Regions from separate parts of the Mesobacillus sp. genome, predicted to be linked through region 2. Evidence: predicted binding sites of a transcription regulator. Region 2 holds the regulator's gene; the other holds the start of a gene.
The links. The regulator Rex, encoded in region 2, represses fermentation and respiration genes when NADH is low (regulators of the CRP and FNR family bind a similar motif). The targets are predictions, from matches to a motif close to TTGTGAAATATTTCACAA.

Region 1 (5,790 bases), on a different contig from region 2:
TTCGCCGATATCGCATTCGATTTCGTCAATATGGCGTTCGTTTTCCTGGATATCCATGCCGTGTCCGTCGATATATTATTTTTTCGCCGAAATCGGTGCCATTATCGTTACGTTTTACCAGCTTACCTCAAAATCCGCGTTGTTTTCGCCAAACTCTAAGTTTACCCGCCGGGGTCCACATCTTTTCGTTAATTTGGACTGTATTTTTCCACTCGAATAGAAAATCCCCTGCGCATCTGGCAGGGGAGTCTGTGAAAAAGACATGGTATTATTATTAATCTTCCAATTTCACAAGCTTATAGCCTGTTTCCTTCCATACATGGCGGATGCCCTGAACGAAGGAACTGTAGCTTGGAACATTTACTTGAATGCCATCAAGGACAATCGACCTTGCCATTTCAGGCAGGATTCCTACATATATTGACTGGACTCCCATCAGCTTAAGAGAATTGACTACCTGCTGAAGACGGAAGCCGCTGGCAGTATCCAATTCCTCTGAAACGCCTGTAAAATCGAAGATAACATACTCATTCTGGTGTTCAGCACAGTGTGCCAGAACCTTGTTCTCCAATAGCTCCAGTCTGTCTTCGTTCAATTTTCCCATTATCGGCACGAGAACAGCAGTATCAACAGATAGAGGAATGATTGGCATATCGAGGATTTGCAGCTGCTTCCTGTTTTCCTCCAGCGTTTTCTCAAACTCCGTTACGTCCTCCCATGTCAGGATATAACCGAGATTGTCACCATCCTGGTTTTTCAGAGTGTCAACATGTATGTATGCCGAAAATTTATTGAAAAAATTGATCTTGGCTGTATGAGGGTAATTCCCTTTGGCAAGGATATTTTGCTGACGGAAACCTTCTAATTGGTGCAAATCCTTATTTAAAAAATCATCCGGATTGCTGATTTCTGAAAAAGGACCGATTTTTGTTAATAGCTGTCTTGCAGATTGATTTACGAAAACAATCTTAAAATCTGTATCTGTAATAATGATATTTTCATATATTTTATTTAATAGATGGACGGCATCAACTGATTGAAAGTTAAACATCGTATCGCTCCAATTCTGGGGGCTAATTAAATAAATTATAGCTAATTTTGGAAAAGTGTACAACGAATACCAAACAAATAAAATCCCCGTATCGCGCTCTGTGGAACTGCTGCGATGCGGGGATTGCTGGGAAGGCTGGTTAATGAAGGTCACTTGCTGTTATGTGATGCGCCAGCCTTATCTTTTAAAATTGTTTTGCGGATGAATGGAATGACCCATCTGTCTAAGCCGTATTTACCAGCGTTGAAGCCGGCGAACAGGAGGATGAAGCCAAAGAAGATATCTGTAGGATTATGAGAGACAGTACCTGCCAGGAAGAAGGAGAAATTCATCACTAAGCCGAAGAAGATAGCAGCAGTTGTTAAGCATCCAAGGATCAAGCCAACACCTACCAGGAATTCACCTACCGGGATAATGAAGTTGAACAGGTCGACATTCGGCAGCGCGAAGTTTTCCAGGAAGGATGCATACCAGCCATATACCATGTTTCCATCCGGCCCTTTTACCGGGTTAGCCACGGCATTGCTCAAATACCCAGTTGCATCAAACCCTTTGCCAGTCATTTTTCCCCATCCTGCCATCATCCAGTTATACCCAAGCCATAATCTGATCACTGTCAGCAGGCCAGCAGCGTAATTGCTTTCTCTTAACCATTTTGCGAACATATCAATCGCATCCTCTCAAGAATCATTTATGATTGCCTTACACTACACTATATGGAAATTGGATTTAATGATGATAAGGCTGGAAGTATGTTCACAAAACAGCAACAACAATATGTCTGATTTGCGAACAAAGTTCTAAAGGTGCGCCAGCTGGAGGCTTTAGGGGAAGCGGGAATCTATCAGCAGTAAAACTGAATGCGCAAAAAAAAGAGCCTGATGAAAGGCCCTTTTATCAAGTGGTTTTAAAGTTAAGCAGCGTTGTTCGCTGCGTTTTGTTCTTTTTTGAAGACAGCTTTGCGGATGAAAGGAACAACCCATCTGTCTAAGCCATATTTACCAGCGTTGTAGCCAGCGAACAGGATAATGAAGCCGAAGAAGATGTCAGTAGGGTTATGAGATACAGTCCCGGCAAGGAAGAAGCTGAAGTTCATTACAAGGCCGAAGAACATGGCGGCAGTTGTCAGGCATCCAAGGATCAGGCCAAGGCCAATCAGGAATTCACCCAGCGGAACGATGAAATTGAAGATATCAACGTTTGGCAGTGCAATGTTTTCCAGGAAAGATACATACCAGCCATAAACCATGTGTCCATCCGGCCCTTTTACCGGATTGGCTACAGCATTTTTAAGGTATCCAGTTGCATCAAAGCCCTCTCCAGTCAATTTTCCCCATCCAGCTGTCATCCAGTTATATCCAAGCCATACCCGAATGACTGTCAGCAGGCCAGCGGCACCATTGTTTTCTCTTAACCATTTAGCTAACATCTGAATCGCTTCCCTTCAAAAATAAGTAATGTTTGATTACACTTACAATATATCAGAAACTGGAATTAAGGAGACAGAAATGTGAAACTGTTCACAAATTAGTAACAAGAAATTGGCGGAATCTTGAACATAATTATGAAAAAGAGGGAAAAGCCATATTAGGTTAGCAAAACTTGTTCACCCTAATAGAAAATCAGATCGCCGATAGGCATGGATAGAGCCGGTTTTGATTCAGAAAGGAGATACTTTCGACATGGATAAACAATCAAATGCAGTGACCCAGGCCCAAAATCAGGGGTCAGAAAAAATTTGGAGCAGGGACTTTGTATTTATCCTCATGGCCAACTTCTTTATCTTTCTTGGCTTTCAAATGACATTGCCGACCATCCCGTTGTTTGTAGAGCATCTCGGCGGAAATGATCAACTGATCGGTTTTGTCGTAGGCATCTTTACGTTCTCGGCCTTGCTGGTCCGCCCATATGCCGGAAGATTGCTGGAAACAAAGGGAAGAGCGTTTGTATACCTGACAGGACTTATTATTTTTGTCCTCTCAGTGGGATCTTACGGATTTGTTTTAGGGATAGGATTACTATTCCTAATGAGGATCGTGCAGGGTTTAGGATGGGGTTTTTCAACAACAGCATCCGGAACGATAGCTACTGATTTAATCCCGCCACGGCGAAGAGGAGAGGGAATGGGCTATTTTGGCCTGTCAGGAAACCTTGCACTGGCGTTCGGCCCTTCGCTTGGTCTCGCCCTTGCAGATGCTATTACATTTAAGCAGCTGTTTTTTGTATGTGCCGTGCTTGGCTTGATTTCTTTTCTATTTGCCTCAAGAATTACTTATAAAAAAGTGGAGAAGATGCAGCCTGATACGGAGAGGAACAAGTGGGATTTCTATGAAAAGACCGCGCTGCATCCATCTTTTCTGCTATTTTTCATAACGGTCACTTTCGGTGGGATTACATCCTTCCTGCCGATTTATTCCGCGCAGAAGGGTGTTTCGGGGATTCAATGGTATTTTCTGATCTTTGCTATATTCTTAATGCTGTCCAGGACATCTGCCGGGAAGATTTATGATAAAAGAGGGCATCGGGCAATCTTTATTCCTGGTGCAGCTTTGATCATGATCGCGATGGTATTGCTGGCATGGCTCCCGAATAGTCTTGTCATGTTCATCGCTGCTGGATTTTACGGCTTCGGATTTGGCGCGGTTCAGCCAGCACTGCAGGCGTGGTCCGTCGAGCAGGCGCCGCTGAACAGGAAGGGAATGGCAAATGCAACCTTCTTCTCCTTTTTCGATCTGGGCGTTGGAATCGGCGCGATGGCATTCGGCCAGATCGGCCACTGGCTTGGATACAGCAGCATTTACATTGCCTCGGCATTATCTGTATTAGCTTCAATTTTTCTATATTTGTATCTTACGAGGAAACCTGTTCTATAAAATAGAGCGGGTTTTTTAATGCTATTATTTGTAAGCGGTCATAATTTCAGGGTAAAATACACTTATAGGTATATTTTGGAATCGAAGATATCCGCATAAAACTTTTTAAGTAATATGGTACGGGGTATAGAGAACATTAGTAATCATAAAAACCAAATTGACGAAATTAAACTGAAGAGGAGGAATTATTATGTATTTCAAATCATTTTTCGATGAGCAGCTTGCACATATGTCCTATTTGATTGGATGCCAGCGGACGGGTGAGGCCATTGTCATTGACCCGGCCAGAAACATCCAGCCTTATCTGGATGTAGCAAAAAAAGAAGGCTTCAACATATCGGCTGTTACAGAAACACATATCCATGCAGATTATTTATCAGGTGCACGGGAGCTGGCGCATCATAATGGCGCAAAGCTCTATGTCTCTGATGAAGGCGACAAGGATTGGAAATATCAGTATGTCGATCAATATGAACATGAACTGCTTACAGAAGGCTCCACCTTCAATGTCGGAAATGTTCATTTTGATGTCCTTCATACACCAGGGCACACGCCTGAGAGCATATCGTTCCTGCTGACCGATAAGGGAGGCGGCGCAAATGAACCGATGGGTATTTTTACAGGAGATTTCCTGTTCGTAGGGGATGTAGGGCGCCCTGATTTACTTGAAAAAGCAGCTGGAGTGACAGGCACATCCGAATCTGGGGCACGCGATATGTTTGCATCACTCCGCAAGGTCGAAAAGCTATCCGACTTCCTGCAGGTGTGGCCAGCACACGGCGCAGGAAGCGCATGCGGAAAATCGCTCGGGGCCGTTCCGATGTCGACATTAGGCTATGAAAAGAAATTCAACTGGGCTTTCCAGGTCAATGAAGAGGAAAAGTTTGTAGAAGAATTGCTGGCAGGTCAGCCTGAACCGCCAAAGTACTTTGCCCAGATGAAAAAATTGAACAAAACCGGGCCTGAGCTGCTGCGCAAGGAAGAAACACCAAAGGTATCCCTGGCTGACACAGCTGGCGCTGCAGTCGTCGACACCCGACAGGCGAAGGAATTTGCTGAAGGTCATGCAGAGGGAACCATCAACATCCCTTATAACAAATCATTCACAAACTGGGCAGGCTGGCTATTGAGCTATGACAAAGATATCGTCTTGATTGCAGATCAGGAAAAACTGCCTGAAATCAAGAAATCCCTTCAATCAATCGGTCTCGACCAGGTTACTGGCTATATAGATGCAAACGAACTAGGGCGTAATCAGGAAGAGTATCAAAATGTTACAGCAAGCAAGGCAAAAGAACTGATGGAAACCGAAGATTATGCTGTCATCGACGTGCGAAACCAAAGCGAGTGGGACAGCGGACACATCCCGGGTGCGCACCATTTAATGCTTGGTACACTGACAGATCAGCTGGATGAGATTCCAAAAGACAAGAAAATCATCGCCCACTGCCAGTCAGGAGCACGCTCAGCCATAGGCACAAGCCTGCTGCAAAAGCACGGCTTCAAGGAAGTCCTCAATCTCGAAGGCGGCTTCTCTGCCTGGGAAAAAGAAGGATTGCCAGTGAAGAAAGATTAACTTAGGTGAAAGCCAGCTCAGGTGGTTGAGCTGGCTTTTTGTGTGCTTGGCCATTTATAGATGCCCTGATTGAGTGAAAACGCCCGAGGCGGTAATCTTAAGGTTTTATAGTTGCCCTGTAGGGAGGTAAAAGGCCTGATGAGGTAATTTAAAAGCTTTATAGATGCCCTCCATGGAAGAAAAACGCCGGGGGAGGTAAACTAGATGCCTTATAGATGTCCTGCGTGGAAAGAAATGCTTTATCAGGTAATCAAGAATCTTTATAATTGCTCTGCCCTCAATAAAAATGG
Region 2 (5,790 bases):
ATAGCCACCACAAAACTATTCTTTCCACATTATCGACAGCTGAGCTGTTAATAGTGAAAAACATAAAAGAAAACCGGACAATCAATGTCCGGTTTTTTGTGGATAACTGAATATAATTATTAAGCAAGCTCTGCCCATTCTTCCATCAGTTGTTCAAGCTTCTCTTTAGCAGCTTCAATTTTGTTATTAATTTCTGCTGCTTTTTCATGATCCTGGAAAACTTCAGGATCGCATAGAAGTTCCTCGTATTCGGCAACTTCTGTTTCCAGCTTTTCGATGGTTGCTTCGACCTCTTCCATGCGGCGTTTGCGCTGGCGTTCGAGTTTCTTTGCTTCTTTATCCTGTTGATAAGTATTTTTATCCTGTTTTGAATTATCCACAGAAGAACTGCCGGCATTTTTTGCAGCCTGGGCTTCTAAAGCCTTGAGTTCTTCCTGTTCAAGCTTCTTTTCAAGATAATAATCATAATCACCAAGATATTCGGTCGCGCCATTACGATCAAGCTCAATGACCTTTGTGGCTATCCTGTTGATAAAATAACGGTCGTGGGACACGAATAGGATTGTGCCTGGATAATCGATCAAGGCGTTTTCAAGAACTTCCTTGCTGTCCAGGTCCAAATGGTTCGTAGGCTCATCCAGGATCAGGAAGTTGGATTTCTGCAGCATCATTTTTGCAAGCGCAAGACGGGCCTTTTCGCCGCCGCTTAAAGTAGAAACGATTTTCAGTACATCATCTCCGGAAAAAAGGAAGTTTCCGAGTACTGTGCGGATTTCTTTTTCCGATTTTAGCGGATATTCATCCCAGAGCTCATTCAGTACCTTTTTATTGGAGCTTAGCTCAGCTTGCTCCTGATCATAGTAGCCAATCGACACATTGGACCCATAGTGGATACTCCCTGCAAGTGATGGCAGTTTTTCCACAATCGTTTTCAACAATGTGGACTTGCCGACTCCGTTCGGTCCGACGAGGGCAGTACTATCGCCGCGGTTTAGATGGAAGGTGATATTCTCGGACACCATCTCCTGGTTGTATCCTACGGCTAGTGAGTCAGCCTTCAATACATCGTTTCCGCTCTGCCGATCAATCTGAAAGCTGAAGGAAGCCGATTTTTCGTCACCCATTGGCCTGTCCATGCGCTCCATTTTATCCAGCTGTTTACGCCGGCTTTGCGCTCGTTTAGTAGTGGATGCGCGAGCCAGGTTGCGCTGGATGAAATCCTGCAGCTTGGCGATCTCATCCTGCTGCTTTTCGTAAAGCTTCAGGTCCCGTTCGTAGTTCTCAGCCTTCTGGTCCAGATAAGAACTATAGTTGCCCGGGAATTTCGTCAGCTGGTGGCGGGAGATTTCATAGACCTGATTGACGACCTTATCCAGGAAATAACGGTCGTGGGACACAATCAGGATTGCGCCAGGGTAGCCTTGCAGATACTGCTCCAGCGACGAAAGAGTGTCAATATCCAGGTGGTTCGTCGGTTCGTCCAGGATTAAAATATCCGGGCGGGTCAACAGGAGCTTGGCTAATGCAAGTCTTGTTTTTTGGCCCCCGCTTAAAGTGGATATTTTTGTGGAATAATCAAAGGAATGAAAGTTCAGGCCATGCAAAACTGAACGGATGTCCGCTTCATACTGGTATCCGCCTTTTTCCTTAAACTGGACCTGCAGAATATCATATTCTTTTAGAACTCTGTCGTATTCTGTCTGGTTTGACAGGATGTCAGGATCCGACATTTTTTCCTCTAGCCGGCGAAGGTCCTTTTCCATGCTGTGAAGATGGGAAAAGACGCCAAGCATTTCGTCCCAGATGCTTTTCTCGGACTCCAGCCCAGTATTTTGTGCGAGATAACCGATGCTTGTACCCTTTGGACGGATGATTTCACCGCCATCATGGCTTTCATGTCCAGCGATGATTTTGAGGAGGGTCGATTTTCCAGCCCCATTGCGGCCAACAAGGGCAACACGGTCATTTGTCTGTATTTCAAACTTTATATTCGATAAAATAAGATCAGCAGCAAAATATTTTGAAAGCTGATTAACTTGTAATAATATCATTTTTTTCACCTCTATTGCCTTAGAGATAGTGTACCCCATTCAAATAGGCTCGGCAATATATGCGCCCCCTTCAAATGAAGGTTTGGCAAGGAATTTGTGAAGTTGGCAACAAAGTTCACACACAACTTTGTGAAAATAGTGTATTATTTTGTTTGAAAGGAGCTTGAACATGGCAGAGTTTACTCATTTTAATGAAGAAGGCAGGGCGAAAATGGTTGATGTCAGCGACAAACCTGAAACGGTTCGTACAGCGGTTGCCCATTCGAGCATCATTGTTAATGAAGATATATATGTAAGAATTACTGAAAATAAAATGAAAAAGGGCGATGTACTGGCTGTTGCCCAGGTTGCCGGCATCATGGCAGCAAAAAAAACGTCGGAAATCATTCCGATGTGCCATCCGCTTCCATTAACAGGGATTGACCTTTCGTTCGATTGGGAGCAAAATGAAAGTGACTATATTTTAAATATCACTGCATCTGTAAAAACAAAAGGGAACACCGGTGTAGAAATGGAAGCGTTAACAGCAGCTTCAGCATGTGCGCTGACTGTTTATGATATGTGCAAGGCCGTGGATAAAGGAATGGTGATCGGCAAGACATACCTCGTCGAAAAAACCGGCGGGAAGAACGGTGATTTTAAGAGAGAAGATAAGTTGATTTAAATCTAGAACAGGGTGGAGGATGGAGTATGACGAACGAGCCTATGAAAATTCCGCAGGCAACGGCAAAACGTTTGCCGCTGTACTACCGTTTCCTGCTGAACCTGCATTCATCTGGGAAGCAGCGGGTTTCATCAGCTGAGCTAAGTGAAGCGGTAAAGGTTGATTCTGCCACAATCAGAAGGGATTTTTCCTACTTTGGTGCGCTTGGCAAAAAAGGGTATGGATATAATGTGAATTATCTGCTTACCTTTTTCCGGAAGACACTTGATCAGGATGAGCTCACGAAAGTGGCGCTGATCGGGGTAGGTAATCTCGGTACAGCCTTTTTGAATTACAATTTTTCCAAGAACAATAATACGAAGATTGAAATTGCCTTTGATGTTGACCCGGATAAGGTTGGCACGAAGATTGGCGAAGTGCCGGTCTACCATATGGATGACCTTGATAAAAAGGTGGTCGAGGAAGGCGTGCAGGTTGCGATCCTGACTGTTCCGTCAGCTGTTGCCCAGCCGATTACCGATCGATTAGTCCAGGCAAATGTCAAAGGGATTTTGAACTTCACGCCTGCAAGACTGAATGTACCTTCATCCATCAGGATCCACCATATTGACCTGGCGGTAGAACTGCAATCATTAATTTATTTCCTTAAACATTATCCGACTGATGTCGAAACAGAAGCAGAAGAATTGTAAAAGAGATAGCCTCTTCGAGTGGAAGGGTTTAATTTATAGACAAAAGGGCCCGGAATTCCGGACCCTTTTTTGGTTTGAAGGACAGACATGAGTGTTGCTTTAGAATAATGAAATTCATTTGTACGATAACTGCAGTCTATGCCTCTTCAATCGAAGAGGCTATTTTTTTTGGATTTGTTTCAGTTTGAAATGGAACAGGATCATCCTGATGCCAGACCCGAAGTCGAAGGTAGCGAGCAGGACGAGCAGGTATGTGAAAAATCCCCAGCCAGTTTCATTGACATTCTGGATGGCGAAGTAGGTGAACAAGCTGCCTAACAAGATGTAGACAATGCCTGAAAATAAAGGAGATTGTCTCATTAATTAAAGTCCCCCAATAAAGCTTTGGATTTTTTCTGCTTCTCTTATCATTCTCTCAATGTCTTCTCTGAATACGGACTGAAGCAGGACAACGAATGTATTCATTGTAACATGGGCAATGATCGGTACGATGATTCGTTTTGTTTTTACATATAGGAAGGCAAAGGTAAAGCCCATCGCGGAATACAGGATGACATGCTCAGGCTCCATATGAGCAAGCGCAAAAATAACCGAACTGATCAATGCCGCAAAAAAGAAGTTCATTTTTTTATGAAGGCTGCCGAAGATGATTTTCCGGAAGACGATTTCCTCCAATATCGGACCGATGATTGAGCTCACAAGGATGACGACGGGGAAGCTTTCAATCAGGTTGATGATATCCTGGGTGTTCTCCGAGCCCATTTCAATACCGAGCATCTGTTCAATGCTTGCCGCGATGGACTGGGCCATCAATGCCAGGAACACACCGGCTATCGCCCAGGCTGCCGAACTTGCTGGCGAAGCCATTCCGCGTAAATCATCCTCCATCCTCTTTTCTTTTCGTAAAATAAGCAGCACGATGACCAGAGTTAGACTGAAACTGATCACAAGCCAGTAAGGAATCGAGAGTGTTTCCATCTCTTTCAGGCTTTTGCCCATTGCAGCTCCTACGAATGCTACAATCGGGAGGCCAACAAGGCTTGAAAGCTGCATGGCAATATAAATGATGATGATGTACCAATATTCCTTTTTCAATATGCTAATCTCCTTTAGGGCAAGTTCATAAGTTTATATACGATTCAATTCTATAAAGGTTCCGTTGTTACACTATCTCTCCATTTTACTAGCAGAGACCCTGAAAGTTCAAATTGCAGGTGCCTGGCTTAAAAAAACGGTTAAAGATCATGAGGCCGATGCATACTCTTTAAGGTGGACTTTTTTAGGGATGTCCGATCCCCTAAAAGCCTTGCTGCAAAATCGAAATAAATCGGGAAATAGCTGATTTTGTCGCGGTAATCCCGGCAGCTGGGGATTAATAAATTTTATAAAAAAAATTGGACTTCATGCTTGCAAAAAAAATGGAGATTCATTATTATATAAATTGTGTTAGCACTCTATCGAGGAGAGTGCTAATAAAATAATCTACATATAATTTGAGGAGGTTGTTTCACTTGATCAAGCCATTAGGTGATCGCATTATTATCGAGCTTGTTGAGTCTGAAGAAAAAACTGCAAGCGGTATCGTTTTACCCGACACAGCGAAAGAAAAACCTCAAGAAGGTAAAGTTGTAGCTGTGGGCACAGGCCGTGTCCTTGAAAATGGGGAGCGCGTAGCACTTGAAGTTGAAGTTGGCAACCGCATTATCTTCTCAAAATACGCAGGTACAGAAGTGAAGTACCAGGGAACTGAATACCTGATCCTACGCGAAAACGACATTTTAGCAGTTGTAGAATAATAACTGTTAACGACAGTACGTTATAAAACCAAAAATTTGAGGAGGTTTTTTTACGATGGCAAAAGACATTAAGTTCAGTGAAGAAGCACGCCGTTCAATGCTTCGCGGAGTTGACGCTCTTGCAAATGCTGTAAAAGTTACTCTTGGACCAAAAGGACGCAACGTGGTTCTTGAGAAGAAATTCGGTTCACCACTGATTACAAACGATGGTGTAACAATTGCTAAGGAAATCGAGCTTGAAGATGCATTTGAAAACATGGGTGCTAAGCTTGTTGCTGAAGTAGCAAGCAAGACAAACGATGTTGCTGGTGACGGAACTACTACTGCAACCGTTCTTGCTCAAGCGATGATCCGTGAAGGCCTTAAGAACGTAACTGCTGGTGCTAACCCAATGGGCATCCGCAAAGGTATTGAAAAGGCTGTTGTTACCGCTGTTGAAGAATTAAAAGCAATTTCAAAGCCAATCGAAGGCAAAGCTTCTATCGCACAGGTAGCTTCAATCTCTGCTGCTGACGAAGAAGTTGGCCAATTGATTGCTGAAGCAATGGAGCGCGTTGGCAACGACGGCGTTATCACAATTGAAGAAT

Region 1: the regulator Rex is predicted to act here: its motif matches at 2,560-2,577, upstream of AC3EBE_RS02435 (DoxX family membrane protein).

What each region holds. Positions count from the first base shown of each region.
Region 1 covers NZ_JBYNSB010000009.1:63,098-68,887, forward strand. Annotated here, with positions in the region: gene AC3EBE_RS02425 (STAS domain-containing protein) at 275-1,051, opposite strand; gene AC3EBE_RS02430 (DoxX family membrane protein) at 1,201-1,716, opposite strand; gene AC3EBE_RS02435 (DoxX family membrane protein) at 1,965-2,480, opposite strand; gene AC3EBE_RS02440 (MFS transporter) at 2,734-3,924, shown strand; gene AC3EBE_RS02445 (MBL fold metallo-hydrolase) at 4,115-5,500, shown strand.
Region 2 covers NZ_JBYNSB010000028.1:3,943-9,732, forward strand. Annotated here, with positions in the region: gene AC3EBE_RS10915 (ABC-F family ATP-binding cassette domain-containing protein) at 120-2,051, opposite strand; gene moaC (cyclic pyranopterin monophosphate synthase MoaC) at 2,221-2,715, shown strand; gene AC3EBE_RS10925 (redox-sensing transcriptional repressor Rex) at 2,742-3,407, shown strand; gene AC3EBE_RS10930 (YdiK family protein) at 3,567-3,767, opposite strand; gene AC3EBE_RS10935 (CPBP family intramembrane glutamic endopeptidase) at 3,771-4,502, opposite strand; gene groES (co-chaperone GroES) at 4,919-5,203, shown strand; gene groL (chaperonin GroEL) at 5,259-5,790, shown strand, end outside.